Collimonas fungivorans: one gene and its partners. Each later gene encodes a partner of the first gene's protein in a complex. Links are inferred from orthologs where the notes say so. Each region holds a gene or a part of one and is shown in the gene's direction. Other genes may lie near its edges. The genes, in order: dnaN, CFter6_RS16275 and dinB.

The links.
Region 2: the proteins of dnaN (region 1) and CFter6_RS16275 are in contact, whole or in part, in a cryo-EM structure (PDB 8GIZ), measured with the Escherichia coli proteins. The link is inferred for Collimonas fungivorans from one-to-one orthologs.
Region 3: the proteins of dnaN (region 1) and dinB are in contact, whole or in part, in a solved structure (PDB 1OK7), measured with the Escherichia coli proteins. The link is inferred for Collimonas fungivorans from one-to-one orthologs.

What each region holds. Positions count from the first base shown.
Region 1 is NZ_CP013232.1:239-4,096, forward strand. Bases 778-3,540 are described here. They hold dnaN (DNA polymerase III subunit beta), read left to right. Parts: upstream 778-1,487; coding sequence 1,488-2,594; downstream 2,595-3,540. Other genes in these bases: dnaA (chromosomal replication initiator protein DnaA), read left to right, coding at 778-1,193; gyrB (DNA topoisomerase (ATP-hydrolyzing) subunit B), read left to right, coding at 2,707-3,540. Also shown: more of dnaA, read left to right, coding at 1-777; more of gyrB, read left to right, coding at 3,541-3,858. UniProt on the Escherichia coli protein: Confers DNA tethering and processivity to DNA polymerases and other proteins. Acts as a clamp, forming a ring around DNA (a reaction catalyzed by the clamp-loading complex) which diffuses in an ATP-independent manner freely and bidirectionally along dsDNA.
Region 2 is NZ_CP013232.1:3,794,747-3,798,761, reverse strand. What follows is about bases 652-3,571. They hold CFter6_RS16275 (DNA polymerase III subunit gamma/tau), read left to right. Parts: upstream 652-1,008; coding sequence 1,009-3,135; downstream 3,136-3,571. Other genes in these bases: CFter6_RS16270 (YbaB/EbfC family nucleoid-associated protein), read left to right, coding at 3,220-3,540; CFter6_RS16280 (isovaleryl-CoA dehydrogenase), read right to left, coding at 652-775. Also shown: more of CFter6_RS16280, read right to left, coding at 1-651; recombination mediator RecR, read left to right, coding at 3,603-4,015. UniProt on the Escherichia coli protein: Part of the beta sliding clamp loading complex, which hydrolyzes ATP to load the beta clamp onto primed DNA to form the DNA replication pre-initiation complex.
Region 3 is NZ_CP013232.1:3,105,424-3,109,334, forward strand. The notes cover bases 1-2,816. They hold dinB (DNA polymerase IV), read left to right. Parts: upstream 1-691; coding sequence 692-1,942; downstream 1,943-2,816. Other genes in these bases: CFter6_RS13300 (hypothetical protein), read left to right, coding at 1-369; CFter6_RS25675 (hypothetical protein), read right to left, coding at 2,042-2,248; CFter6_RS13310 (HEAT repeat domain-containing protein), read right to left, coding at 2,679-2,816. Also shown: more of CFter6_RS13310, read right to left, coding at 2,817-3,329. UniProt on the Escherichia coli protein: Poorly processive, error-prone DNA polymerase involved in translesion repair and untargeted mutagenesis. Copies undamaged DNA at stalled replication forks, which arise in vivo from mismatched or misaligned primer ends.

The sequences.
Region 1 (3,858 bases):
GCAAGTCGGCGCCGGCCCCTGCCAGCTCCAGCATGCCGGTTGCTATTAATAATAGTAACGAGCAGGCCGGCGCGCAGTCGTCAGCAGCCAGCGGCGGCAGTTATGGCAACAGCAACTTCGACCGCCTGCCGGAAGTGCAGACCGAGAACAGCACCGCCAGCGCCCGGCGCGACCAGTCGCGCATCAATACCGCCCTGAGTTTCGACAGTTTTGTCACCGGTAAAGCCAACCAGCTGGCGCGCGCGGCAGCGATCCAGGTCGCCAATAACCCCGGCGTTTCTTACAACCCGCTGTTCCTGTACGGCGGTGTCGGCCTCGGCAAAACCCACCTGATCCACGCCATCGGCAACCAGCTGCTGGCCGACAATCCGAACTCGAAGATCCGCTACATCCACGCAGAACAGTACGTTCGCGACGTAGTGACTGCTTACCAACGCAAGGGTTTCGACGACTTCAAACGCTATTACCATTCGCTTGATTTGCTGCTGATCGACGATATCCAGTTCTTCGGCGGCAAGAGCCGCACCCAGGAAGAATTCTTCTACGCCTTCGAAGCGTTGATTGCAGCAAAGAAACAAATCATCATCACCAGCGACACCTATCCGAAAGAAATCACCGGCATGGATGACCGCCTGATTTCGCGTTTCGACTCGGGCCTTACGGTGGCCATCGAGCCGCCGGAACTGGAAATGCGGGTGGCGATCCTGCTTAAAAAAGCGGCATCCGAAGGCGTCACCTTCTCCGACGACGTCGCGTTTTTTGTTGCCAAACATCTGCGTTCCAACGTCCGCGAACTGGAAGGCGCACTGCGCAAGATTCTTGCTTACTCTCGTTTTCATGGCAAAGACATCAGCATCGATGTGGTCAAAGATGCATTGAAGGACCTGCTGTCGGTACAGAACCGCCAGATCTCCGTCGAGAACATCCAGAAGACCGTGGCTGACTTTTTCAACATCAAAGTTGCCGATATGTACTCGAAAAAGCGCCCGGCCAATATCGCCCGTCCGCGCCAGATTGCGATGTACCTTGCCAAGGAACTGACCCAGAAAAGCCTGCCGGAAATCGGCGAACTGTTCGGCGGCCGCGACCACACCACGGTGTTGCACGCAGTCCGCAAGATCGCCGGCGACCGCACCAAGAATCCGGAATGCAACCACGAATTGCACGTGCTGGAACAGACCCTGAAGGGCTGATGTCGATATGCCGGGCGATTGTGCACGTTGCCTGCGGCCCTGTGGATAAGTTTGTATAGGGCAAGCTGAAAACTGGGCGGCGACTGTGGTTTTTTTGTCGATTGTGTGAAACGCAGCAGCTTGTTGGTTTATTAACTAACAATCGCAAAAAAGCCGGGAAACGGCGCAGATTTCCGGGCCGGATGGGTCCGTAGAGGGTCGATTTAAGTTACATTTACAGACTGCTTACCAAGCATTCAAACCCGTACTTCAGCAAGCAGCAATATTTGATTTTTAAATAACAAGGATATAGCTATGCAATTGGTCAAAACCAACCGAGATACCCTTCTCCGGCCACTGCAGATCGTGAGCGGTATTGTCGAGCGTCGGCACACATTGCCGATTCTGGCCAATATCCTCATTCGCAAAGAAGGCGAAAAGGTCTCTTTCCTGTCGACCGACATCGAAGTGCAAATCACCACCAACGCCAACGTCGGCAGCGGCGGCGAAACCGCAGCCACCACCGTTGCGGCACGCAAGCTGCTGGACATCCTGCGCGCCCTGCCAGACACCGGCGAAGTCTCGCTGACCCTGAGCAACAAACGCATGACCGTGCAGTCCGGCAAATCGCGTTTTGCGCTGCAAACCCTGGCCGCCGAAGAATTCCCGACGGTAGCCCAGGCAGACCATTACAACGCCACCGTCACCCTGCCGCAAAAGACGCTCAAGCACCTGTTCAACATGGTGCACTTCTCGATGGCGCAACAGGATATCCGTTACTACCTGAACGGCTTGCTGCTGGTCCTCGACGGCAAGAACGTCATCGCGGTCGCCACCGATGGCCACCGCCTGGCGTTTTGCCAGGTCGCCACCGAACAAGAGTTCGCGCGCCAGGAAGTCATCATCCCGCGCAAGACCATCATCGAACTGCAGCGCCTGCTGGAAGAAACCGACGAACCGGTCCAGCTCGAAATCGCCAACAATCAGGTCAAGCTGTCGTTCGCCGATATCGAACTGATCTCCAAGCTGGTCGAAGGCAAGTTCCCTGACTACACCCGCGTGGTGCCGAAGGGCTACAAGAACGATTTCACCATCAGCCGCGACCAGCTGCTGCGCTCACTGCAACGCGCCGCCATCATGACCAGCGACAAGTTCAAGGGCGTGCGCTGGGTAGTCACCCCAGGCAGCCTCAAGATCAGCTCCACCAACGCCGACCAGGAAGAAGCGATCGAAGAACTGGAAATCGATTACGGCGGCGATAGCGTCGACATCGGCTTCAACGTGACTTACCTGCTCGACGTCCTCAACAACCTCAAGGGCGACAACGTCAACATCGCCCTCGGCGACGCCAATTCCTCGGCACTGATCACCGTGCCGGAAAACGCTGACTTCAAATACGTCGTCATGCCGATGCGGATCTAGTCTGCATAAAAACAGGGCGGAAAGCATCGAGCTGTTCCGCCCTGTTTACTTGTAAAAATAGCACTCAGCCCCAATATAAGCAGTTCCGAAGTAAGCTTTTCAGAAGGTAGCCATGTCATCAGCCCCAGACAACACCAATCAGCCGCAACCCAATGCATACGGAGCGTCCTCGATCCAAATTCTCGAAGGCCTGGAAGCGGTACGCAAACGCCCCGGGATGTACATCGGCGACACCTCTGACGGCACCGGCCTGCATCACCTGGTGTTCGAAGTGCTGGACAACTCCATCGACGAATCGCTGGCCGGCCACTGCACCGAAATCCACGTCACCATCCACGCCGACAACTCGATCTCGATCACCGACAACGGCCGCGGCGTGCCGACCGGCATCAAGTTCGACGACAAGCACGACCCGAAACGCAGCGCCGCCGAAATCGTCATGACCGAGCTGCACGCCGGCGGCAAGTTCGACCAGAACTCGTACAAGGTATCCGGCGGCCTGCACGGTGTGGGTGTGTCTTGCGTTAACGGCCTGTCCAAGCTGCTCAAGCTGACCATCCGCCGCGACGGCAAAGTGCATTACATGGAATTCGTGCGCGGCGTCCCGCAAAACCGCGAAACCGAAACCATCGACGGTATGCTGGTCTCGCCGATCAAGGTCATCGGCGACACCGACAAGCGCGGCACCGAAGTCCACTTCTGGGCCGACGAAGAAATCTTCACCCACGTCGAATTCCACTACGAAATCCTGGCCAAGCGCATCCGCGAACTGTCCTTCCTCAACAACGGCGTGCACATCAAGCTGACCGACCAGCGCACCGGCAAGGAAGAAAACTTCGCCTTCGAAGGCGGCACCCGCGGCTTCGTCGAATACATCAACAAAGCCAAGACCGTCCTGCACCCGACGATTTTCCAGGCCACCGGCGAAAAAGACGGCGTCAGCGTCGACGTCTCCATGCAATGGAACGACGCCTACAACGAACAAGTACTCTGCTTCACCAACAACATCCCGCAACGCGACGGCGGCACCCACCTCACCGGCCTGCGCGCGGCGATGACCCGCATCTTGAACAAGTACATCGAAGAACATGACTTCGCCAAGAAAGCCAAGGTAGAAACCAGCGGCGACGACATGCGCGAAGGCCTCACCTGCGTGCTGTCCGTGAAAGTGCCAGAGCCGAAATTCAGCTCGCAAACCAAAGACAAGCTGGTCTCCAGCGAAGTGCGCCTGCCGGTAGAAGAAATCGTCGCCAAGACGCTCAAC
Region 2 (4,015 bases), 3.8 Mb from region 1 along the record:
GCTGGATCTGCACCGGGTTCTTGCTGCCGTCAGGCCGCCAGCGTGGCACGAAAAAACAGCTCAAGCCCATCTCGGTACGCGCCAGCACCATGTGGGCGTCGCACATCGGCGCCGAAAAAAACCATTTATGTCCGGTCAGCAGGTAACCGGCGCCGCGTCCGCCGCCGCCCTCGAGCGGGATGGCCGTGGTGGTATTGCTGCGCACGTCGGAGCCGCCTTGTTTTTCCGTCATGCCCATGCCGAGCAGGATAGAGTTCTTGTGTTCCAGCGCCAGGTCGCGGCTGTCATGTTCACATGACAACAGTTTTGCCTGCAGGGCGGCAAACAAGGCTGGTTCCTGCTGCAGCACCGGGATCGAGGCGAAAGTCATGGTGGTGGGGCAGAGCGATCCGGCTTCCAGCTGGGCGTGCAGGAAATAACCGGCGGCGCGCGCCACGTGGCTGCCGCTTTGCGGCTTGATCCAGGGCAGGGCATGCAAACCTTCGCGGCGCAGCATGCCTAGCAGGGCGTGCCAGGCCGGGTGGAATTCGACGGCGTCGATGCGGTTGCCGAGGCGGTCGAAAGTATTCAGTTCGGGCTGGTGGCGGTTGGCCAGTTCAGCCAGCTGCCAGCTTTCCTTGCTGCCGAGCTCGGCGCCGTAGCGCGCCAGCTGCTCGGCGCGCCATTGTCCGTGCAGGCGCTGCACGCCAGCTTGCAAGATGGTGTCGTCCAGGTACAGGTTGTTGCCATACAGTTCAGGCACCTGATTGGTGACTTCGTGGGTCTGCCCTTGCATGAGTGATCTCCTGATTTTATGGGGCTGTGTTGCTTGGCTTTACCTTGACTTTACCCCTTGCCCGGGTTCTCTGGAAGGTGTTGTCAGGCAATTATCTAGAGCGGCGCTTCAGTCGGCGCTTCCCCAATGAAATGCCGGCAAGTTTAAAAGCTGTGCGGGCTTCGTCTGTCAGGTAAAATGCTGTCTGTATTTCACAATTTGCTTTCACAACTTGCTGCCCCTATCCGCTGCCTATGTCCTACCAAGTTCTCGCCCGTAAATATCGCCCCAGGAGTTTCGATACGCTGGTCGGCCAGGAACACGTCGTAAGGGCCTTGACGCATGCCTTGGAGCAGCAGCGCCTGCACCACGCCTATTTATTTACCGGCACGCGCGGCGTCGGCAAGACCACCTTGTCGCGGATCCTGGCGAAATCGCTGAATTGCATCGGCGCCGACGGCAACGGCGGCATCACCGCGACGCCGTGCGGCGTGTGCGAAGCGTGCGTGGCGATCGACGCCGGGCGCTTTGTCGACTATATCGAGATGGACGCGGCCTCGAACCGCGGCGTCGACGAAATGGCGCAGTTGCTGGAGCAGGCTGTGTATGCGCCGTCCAATGCGCGCTTCAAGGTCTACATGATCGACGAAGTGCACATGCTCACCAACCACGCTTTCAATTCGATGCTGAAGACGCTGGAAGAGCCGCCTGAACATGTCAAGTTCATCCTGGCCACCACCGACCCGCAAAAAATCCCGGTGACGGTGCTGTCGCGTTGCCTGCAGTTCAATTTGAAGCAGATGCCGCCCGGCCATATCATCAGTCACCTGGACAATATCCTGGGCCAGGAACAGATCGAATTCGAAACCCCGGCGCTGCGCTTGCTGGCGCAAGGCGCGCACGGCTCGATGCGCGATGCGCTGTCGCTGACCGACCAGGCGATCGCCTATGCCGCCGGCAAGGTGACCCTGGAAGCGGTGCAGGGCATGCTCGGTGCGCTCGACCAGTCTTACCTGATCCGCGTGCTGGATGCGCTGGTGGCGAAAGACGGCCCCGGCTTGCTGGCGGTGGCCGACGACATGGCCAGCCGCAGCTTGTCGTACAGCGCGGCGCTGCAAGACCTGGGCACGTTGCTGCATCGGGTAGCGCTGGCGCAAAGCGTGCCGGCAGCCCTGGCCGACGATTTGCCGGAACGCGAAGAAGTGATCCGGCTGTCGGCCTTGTTCGATGCCGAAGAAATACAGCTGTTTTACCAGATCGCCGTACACGGCCGCAATGAACTTGGCCTGGCGCCGGACGAATACGCCGGTTTTTCGATGACCCTGCTGCGCATGCTGGCGTTCCGGCCGCAAGCCGGCGGCAGCATCGCGGCGCCGCCGCCGGTCAGCCGTCCGCGGCCGCAGGCAAGCACTGCGCCAGCCACAGCCGCGCCTGCTGCATCGACGAGGCCGCCAGCACAGGCGGCGCCAACCGCCGCCCGCCTGAGCAGCGCACCGCCGACACTCAGCACCAGCGCACCAGTTGTACCTCTTGCGCCAGCCGCCGGCAACGGCGCCATGAGTCCGGCCCGGGCGGCGCTGGAAGCAGCGCGCGCCGCGTCTTCCCGCAAGGGCGGCGCACCGGCACGGCCGCAGTCAAGCCAGGCGCCGGCAGCACCGGTCAGCCAGCCAGCCGCGGCGGCCGTAGCGGACGTAGCGGACGCCAAACCGGCGGCGCCGGCCTATGTGCAGCAAGTGCCGCAGAATTCTTCGGTGCCGCCTTGGGAAGAAGAGATCCCGCTGCCCATGGATTTGCCGGACACCGAATTTTCCAGTTCGGCGGCTGAAAAAAAAACTGAGTCGTATTCATCGCCAGCCCCTCCGTCGCGCCCAGCTGCCGCCAACGGCGCAGTGAGCAATGGCCGCCAGCCTGTGCGCGCCGAACCGGTGGTGCAGCAGCCGGCAGCTGCGCCGGAGCCGCTGCCGCCGCTGGTGCTGCAGCCCGATCCGAACCTGAACTGGGACGGCAACTGGCCCTTGCTGGCTTCCACCCTTGCGGTGCGCGGCGTGGCACATCAGCTGGCGCAGCAGAGCGAACTGGTCAAGTCCGACAGCAGCGGCCCGGCGACCCAGTTTCATCTGCGGATTCCGTTCGATACACTGCGCTCGGCTGGCAGTGTCGATAAGTTGGAGCTTGCGCTGAGCGAGCATTTCGGCCGTCCGGTCAAAGTGGAAACCGAGCTCGGTACGGTGCGCCATACCGCCAACGCGCAGATGCTGGCGGCGCAGGCAGAGCGCCAGCGCCTGGCGGAACTGACCGCGCAGAGCGATCCCTTCATCCAGAGCATGATGCGTGAATTCGGCGCATCGATCGTGCCGGGATCGATCAAGCCTCTGGGCTGAAGCAGCCGGAAGCAACGCGGGCCGGCATCGGCTTGGCCCGTTTGAAATACCAGTCAGATTATCTGTTTTTATAGGAGAAGCACCATGATGAAGGGCCAACTGGCAGGGCTGATGAAACAAGCCCAGGCAATGCAGGACAACATGAAGAAGATGCAAGACCAACTGGCCTTGATCGAAGTCGAAGGCGAGTCGGGCGCAGGCCTGGTGAAAGTCGTGATGACTTGCAAGAACGCAGTCAAGCGGGTGGCAATCGACGCTTCGCTGCTGGCTGACGACAAGGACATGCTGGAAGACCTGGTAGCCGCCGCGTTCAACGATGCAGTGCGCAAGGCTGAAGCGCTGTCGGCTGAAAAAATGTCCGGCCTGACCGCTGGCATGCCTGCCGGCTTCAAACTGCCATTCTGATCAACCGTATCATTGATTGAGCACCGACCGCATGACGCTTGTAACCTGATGCAGGGCCAGCCGTGAAAATTCCTTCCAGTCTCACCTTGCTGACCGAAGCCTTGCGTCATCTGCCCGGTGTCGGCCCCAAGTCGGCTCAGCGCATGGCTTATCACTTGCTGCAGCATGACCGCGACGGTGCGGCCTTGCTGGGGCGGGCGCTGACGCAGGCGGTCGACCAGATCCGCCACTGCGCGCTGTGCAATACCTTCACCGAGAACGAGGTGTGCGAAACCTGCCTCGATCCGGAGCGCGATCCGAGTTTGCTGTGCGTGGTGGAGACGCCTACCGACCAGCTGATGATCGAACAGACGCTGACTTTCAAGGGTTTGTATTTTGTGCTGATGGGACGCCTGTCGCCGCTGGACGGCATCGGCCCCAAAGACATCCAGCTGGAGAAGCTGATCAGCCGCGCCACCGACGGCGTCGTCAAGGA
Region 3 (3,911 bases), 3.1 Mb from region 1 along the record:
ATGCCCGATGCGGAAATCCCCGTGACATGGGAGAGCATCATAGCCCATGCAAAAAAGAAAGTAGGTCATGGGTTCAACCGCCAGATGCTCTCTCAGAAGGAGTGGAACGGCAGAAAACTCATTGCCGAGGCATTCAGCGAGGCCAAAGAAGTGCAAAGGCAGACGCAGAATAACACTACACTCAAATACAAGACTGCTCCGCGCGCAGTACTTCAAAAACGTATCGGTGACCTAGAGGCGAAGAATCTCGCGCTGCAGGAAGAACTTGAAAAGGTCAGAGCTCAACAGATTGATAGGCTTGACGTCTTCCTGAATACCCCTTGTGACCTGCGCAAGCTGCTTGGAGATTTTTACAAGGCGAAGTCCTGAGCGAAGGGTCGTCATTGGGGAGTTTATATAATCGCTTCTATGTACCACTTTTATGAACACCCCTTGACTGACCATACCGACCCAGCCTTCCCTGCAGCAGATTTGGTGTTTTTTTAAACTGCTCAGGTCGCTGCGAGATGCTGGGCAGCACATCGGATCAGACTGTCCTTTGACGATACAATAGAGTTTGCACCACTGTTCTTTTATACAGTATTATGTGCGAATGATGAAGTTCATAATATTCTATTCTGTCGCCGGAACGTCGACCAATTTACGTCGAATTATTTCTGGCGTCGTTCGTCTATAGCTGCTCCATCGCTCAATGACTCGCCGAATTGCACACCTCGACATGGATGCATTTTATGCATCGGTGGAATTGCTCCGTTATCCCCAGCTAATGGGCTTGCCGGTTGTAATCGGCGGTTCACGTCGGAGACCCGACGATACGATGTTAAAAGCTGCAGGCCAACGGCCTTTGTGCGATATCCCGATCTCAGCATTCCCTCTTTTGAAAGATTACACTGGCCGTGGTGTGATTACTACATCAACATACGCGGCTAGGAAATTCGGCGTTGGGTCTGCGATGGGACTGATGAAGGCCGCAAAGCAATGTCCTCAAGCGATCTTGCTTCCAGTTGATTTTGACGAGTACCGCAAGTATTCGCGAATGTTTAAATCGGAAATAATCGAGATCGCGCCAATCATGGAGGATCGCGGAATCGACGAAGTGTTTTTTGATCTGACGAATGTACCAGGGGCGCAAGACGACGGTGGGCGCATGCTAGCCGAAGCTATACAGGCTTCAATTTTGAAAGTGACCGGGCTTACCTGTTCGATCGGCGTTGCCCCAAACAAATTAATAGCCAAGATGGCAAGTGAGTTTAATAAACCAAATGGTATTTCTATCGTCTATGAGACGGACGTCGAGAGGATGATTTGGCCACTGCCCTGTCGCAAGATAAATGGCATCGGACCCAAAGCCGATGAAAAACTGATGAGTTTCGGAATTCGGACCATTGGCGAATTGGCGATGCGAGAACATAGCTGGCTGTTACAGCACTTTGGCAAAAGCTATGGCACATGGCTGTTCAATGCAGCACGAGGTAAGGACGATCGTCCGGTCCAAACGCACAGCGAACCGGTTTCAATGAGCCGCGAAACCACCTTTGAACGTGACATGCATGCCGTGCGCGATAAAGAAGAATTGGGTGCGATATTTACTCGCCTTTGCGAACAGGTTGCTGCGGATTTGCAGCGTAAAGGTTATGTTGGAAAAACGATCGGGATCAAACTCAGATATGACGATTTTAAGATCGCGACACGTGATCATACCGTTGACAGCTACACGAATGATGAAATAGTCATTCGGCGACTTGCCGGACAATGCTTAAAGCGTGTGCCGCTTGAACGACGATTGCGCCTTATAGGGGTTCGCGTTGGATCGCTAGAAAAGGCTGCAAATGTGGAGTCGGCTTTGAGCGTCCTGCTAAATGGCGCAACGCAACCGCCAACAAGAGTGATAAGCGCGCTGAGCGACAAAGGTGGGAATCTACCGTTGTTTGAAGAGCTTTAAGTGTACTAGCTCAGACTTGACCTGACACACGACGTCCAACGACCGGCAACTTCCGACCCGTTGCGGACTCTGGTGCTTCCCACAACCGGACATTCACTTTCAAGAAGAAGCATTATCTTTTGACTTGAGGTCCGCAAAGTATGCATCGTCTTCAATGCGGGTGCGTTGGATTTGCTCAACAATTGAATACCAGTGCGGCCATGATTCTGGCTCAGGAAATGAAGCTTTATAGTCGTTACGTTCGTCTATACTCAGAGCGAAGTAATGGGCTTCCCATTGGCGCATATATTCTTCGCCAAAACCCATGCGCCATCCAATTGAACGAAAAAGTATGTTTGGAAATTTAAGCCAAGGCGGATTCATTATTTTGAAATATAAAGTTAAAAATCAGACCTACCCATCGAGTTAAAATCGCCCCGGTCTTGGCATGCTCTCGCGCAAAAAAATATATAAATGCGACATAGAAACTGGCCAGCCCCACGATGGAAGGTTGGAGCCGCCGTACTATTCACTTTGTGCGATGAAATTCTTTTTGTACGTTCTCTTGTACGGATTTAGCTATTATGACTGCCATAGGCTCTGAGGATCGTCCATCGTTTCATTCGTAACGAAATAGTTTGTCGGAATCGCCCCGATTTTAGCTGACATGTGTGACCGGCTGCTCTTGGCCGGCAGCAGGCTATTGCAATTCGACCCAAAAATATCATTCGCCTTGCTGCAAACCAGACGCTCAATGCTAAAGCTGGACCACTATAGCTTCTTCGGTCAAGCGGTCATTTCGTACCTCAATCGCCGTAATTGCCGCTTGGGCTGAAATCTTCACATCGCGCTTTCGAGATTTTAGGCCCTGCGCAAGAGCGGGTAGGGCTTTGTATGATCCAATTCTGCCAAGAGTGCTGTGGCAGTAAACCGCGTCATCGGGATCAGACGTATTGGCTAGCACTTCCAACAACTTATCTTCAGCTTCGGAACTCGCGCACCCTTGAAGAGACCGGATTGCAGCATGCCTCACAAGCCATCGACTATCTTGTAGGAGAGAGAATAGCGGTTCGATTTCGAGGCTTTCGGGCTTTGGTATTTCTGCAAGCCCGTCAAGAAGATTTGCGAGCGCATATTTATCTTTTTCCCTAGATGAGTATGCAATTAAGCGTGACGCGCATTCTAGGCTGGCACAGTTCTTTGCGATCTTACCAATGATGAAGTAGGCTGCTGATCGCTGATCTTTCGTTGGCTTTTGCGCAAGATATTCATCGAGTTCATCAACCATGGATTTGTCGTCAAGCCGCTCTGCTTCGCGATACGCATGCCAGGAAATCGAATCGCCCGAATTGATGATTTTCTCGCGGACTGTCATTCGTTCAATTAGGTCGACTAACTCGTGACGCATTGTTCCACCTTAAGGAAGGTTACTGTAAAGGTATTAAATTGGTCGCCTGCTCGTACAGCCGCTTTTGGCCGACAGCGGTCCTGCTATGCACTTGGGGCCGCTACTGGCCGTTACTGACCTACTCCAGGAGTCAGATCTACCATTTCGCCGACCTTCAAAACGGACACCTCTGAAGCTCCCAACAATTGAAAAGCAAATACGGTCAGGTCTGGTGAACCGTCAGGGCGCAATGAGCGAGGTTGTGAAAGACTCATCTTAATACGGGCACCACCAAGACGCGAATCGAGACCTATCGTGAAACTGCCACCGTCCATTTGACGTGCCAATACGTACGGAGCACTACCAGTCGACACATACTCTAATTTAAATCGCATATTTGATTCCATTTTTGAGCGGCCGCTTCTGGCCGTTTTGAGCCAGCCGCAACAGGTCAATTCCGACCCACAGCGGCCAGTTCCACCTGGAGCAGACCTTCAATACCGATTTGAACGGCGTATATGAGACTCCCTAGGTATCCTAGTTTGGCCGACAACGAACCTTAAAGGCTATTAAGAATATTTATTAATGAGCCGATGCAAGGAT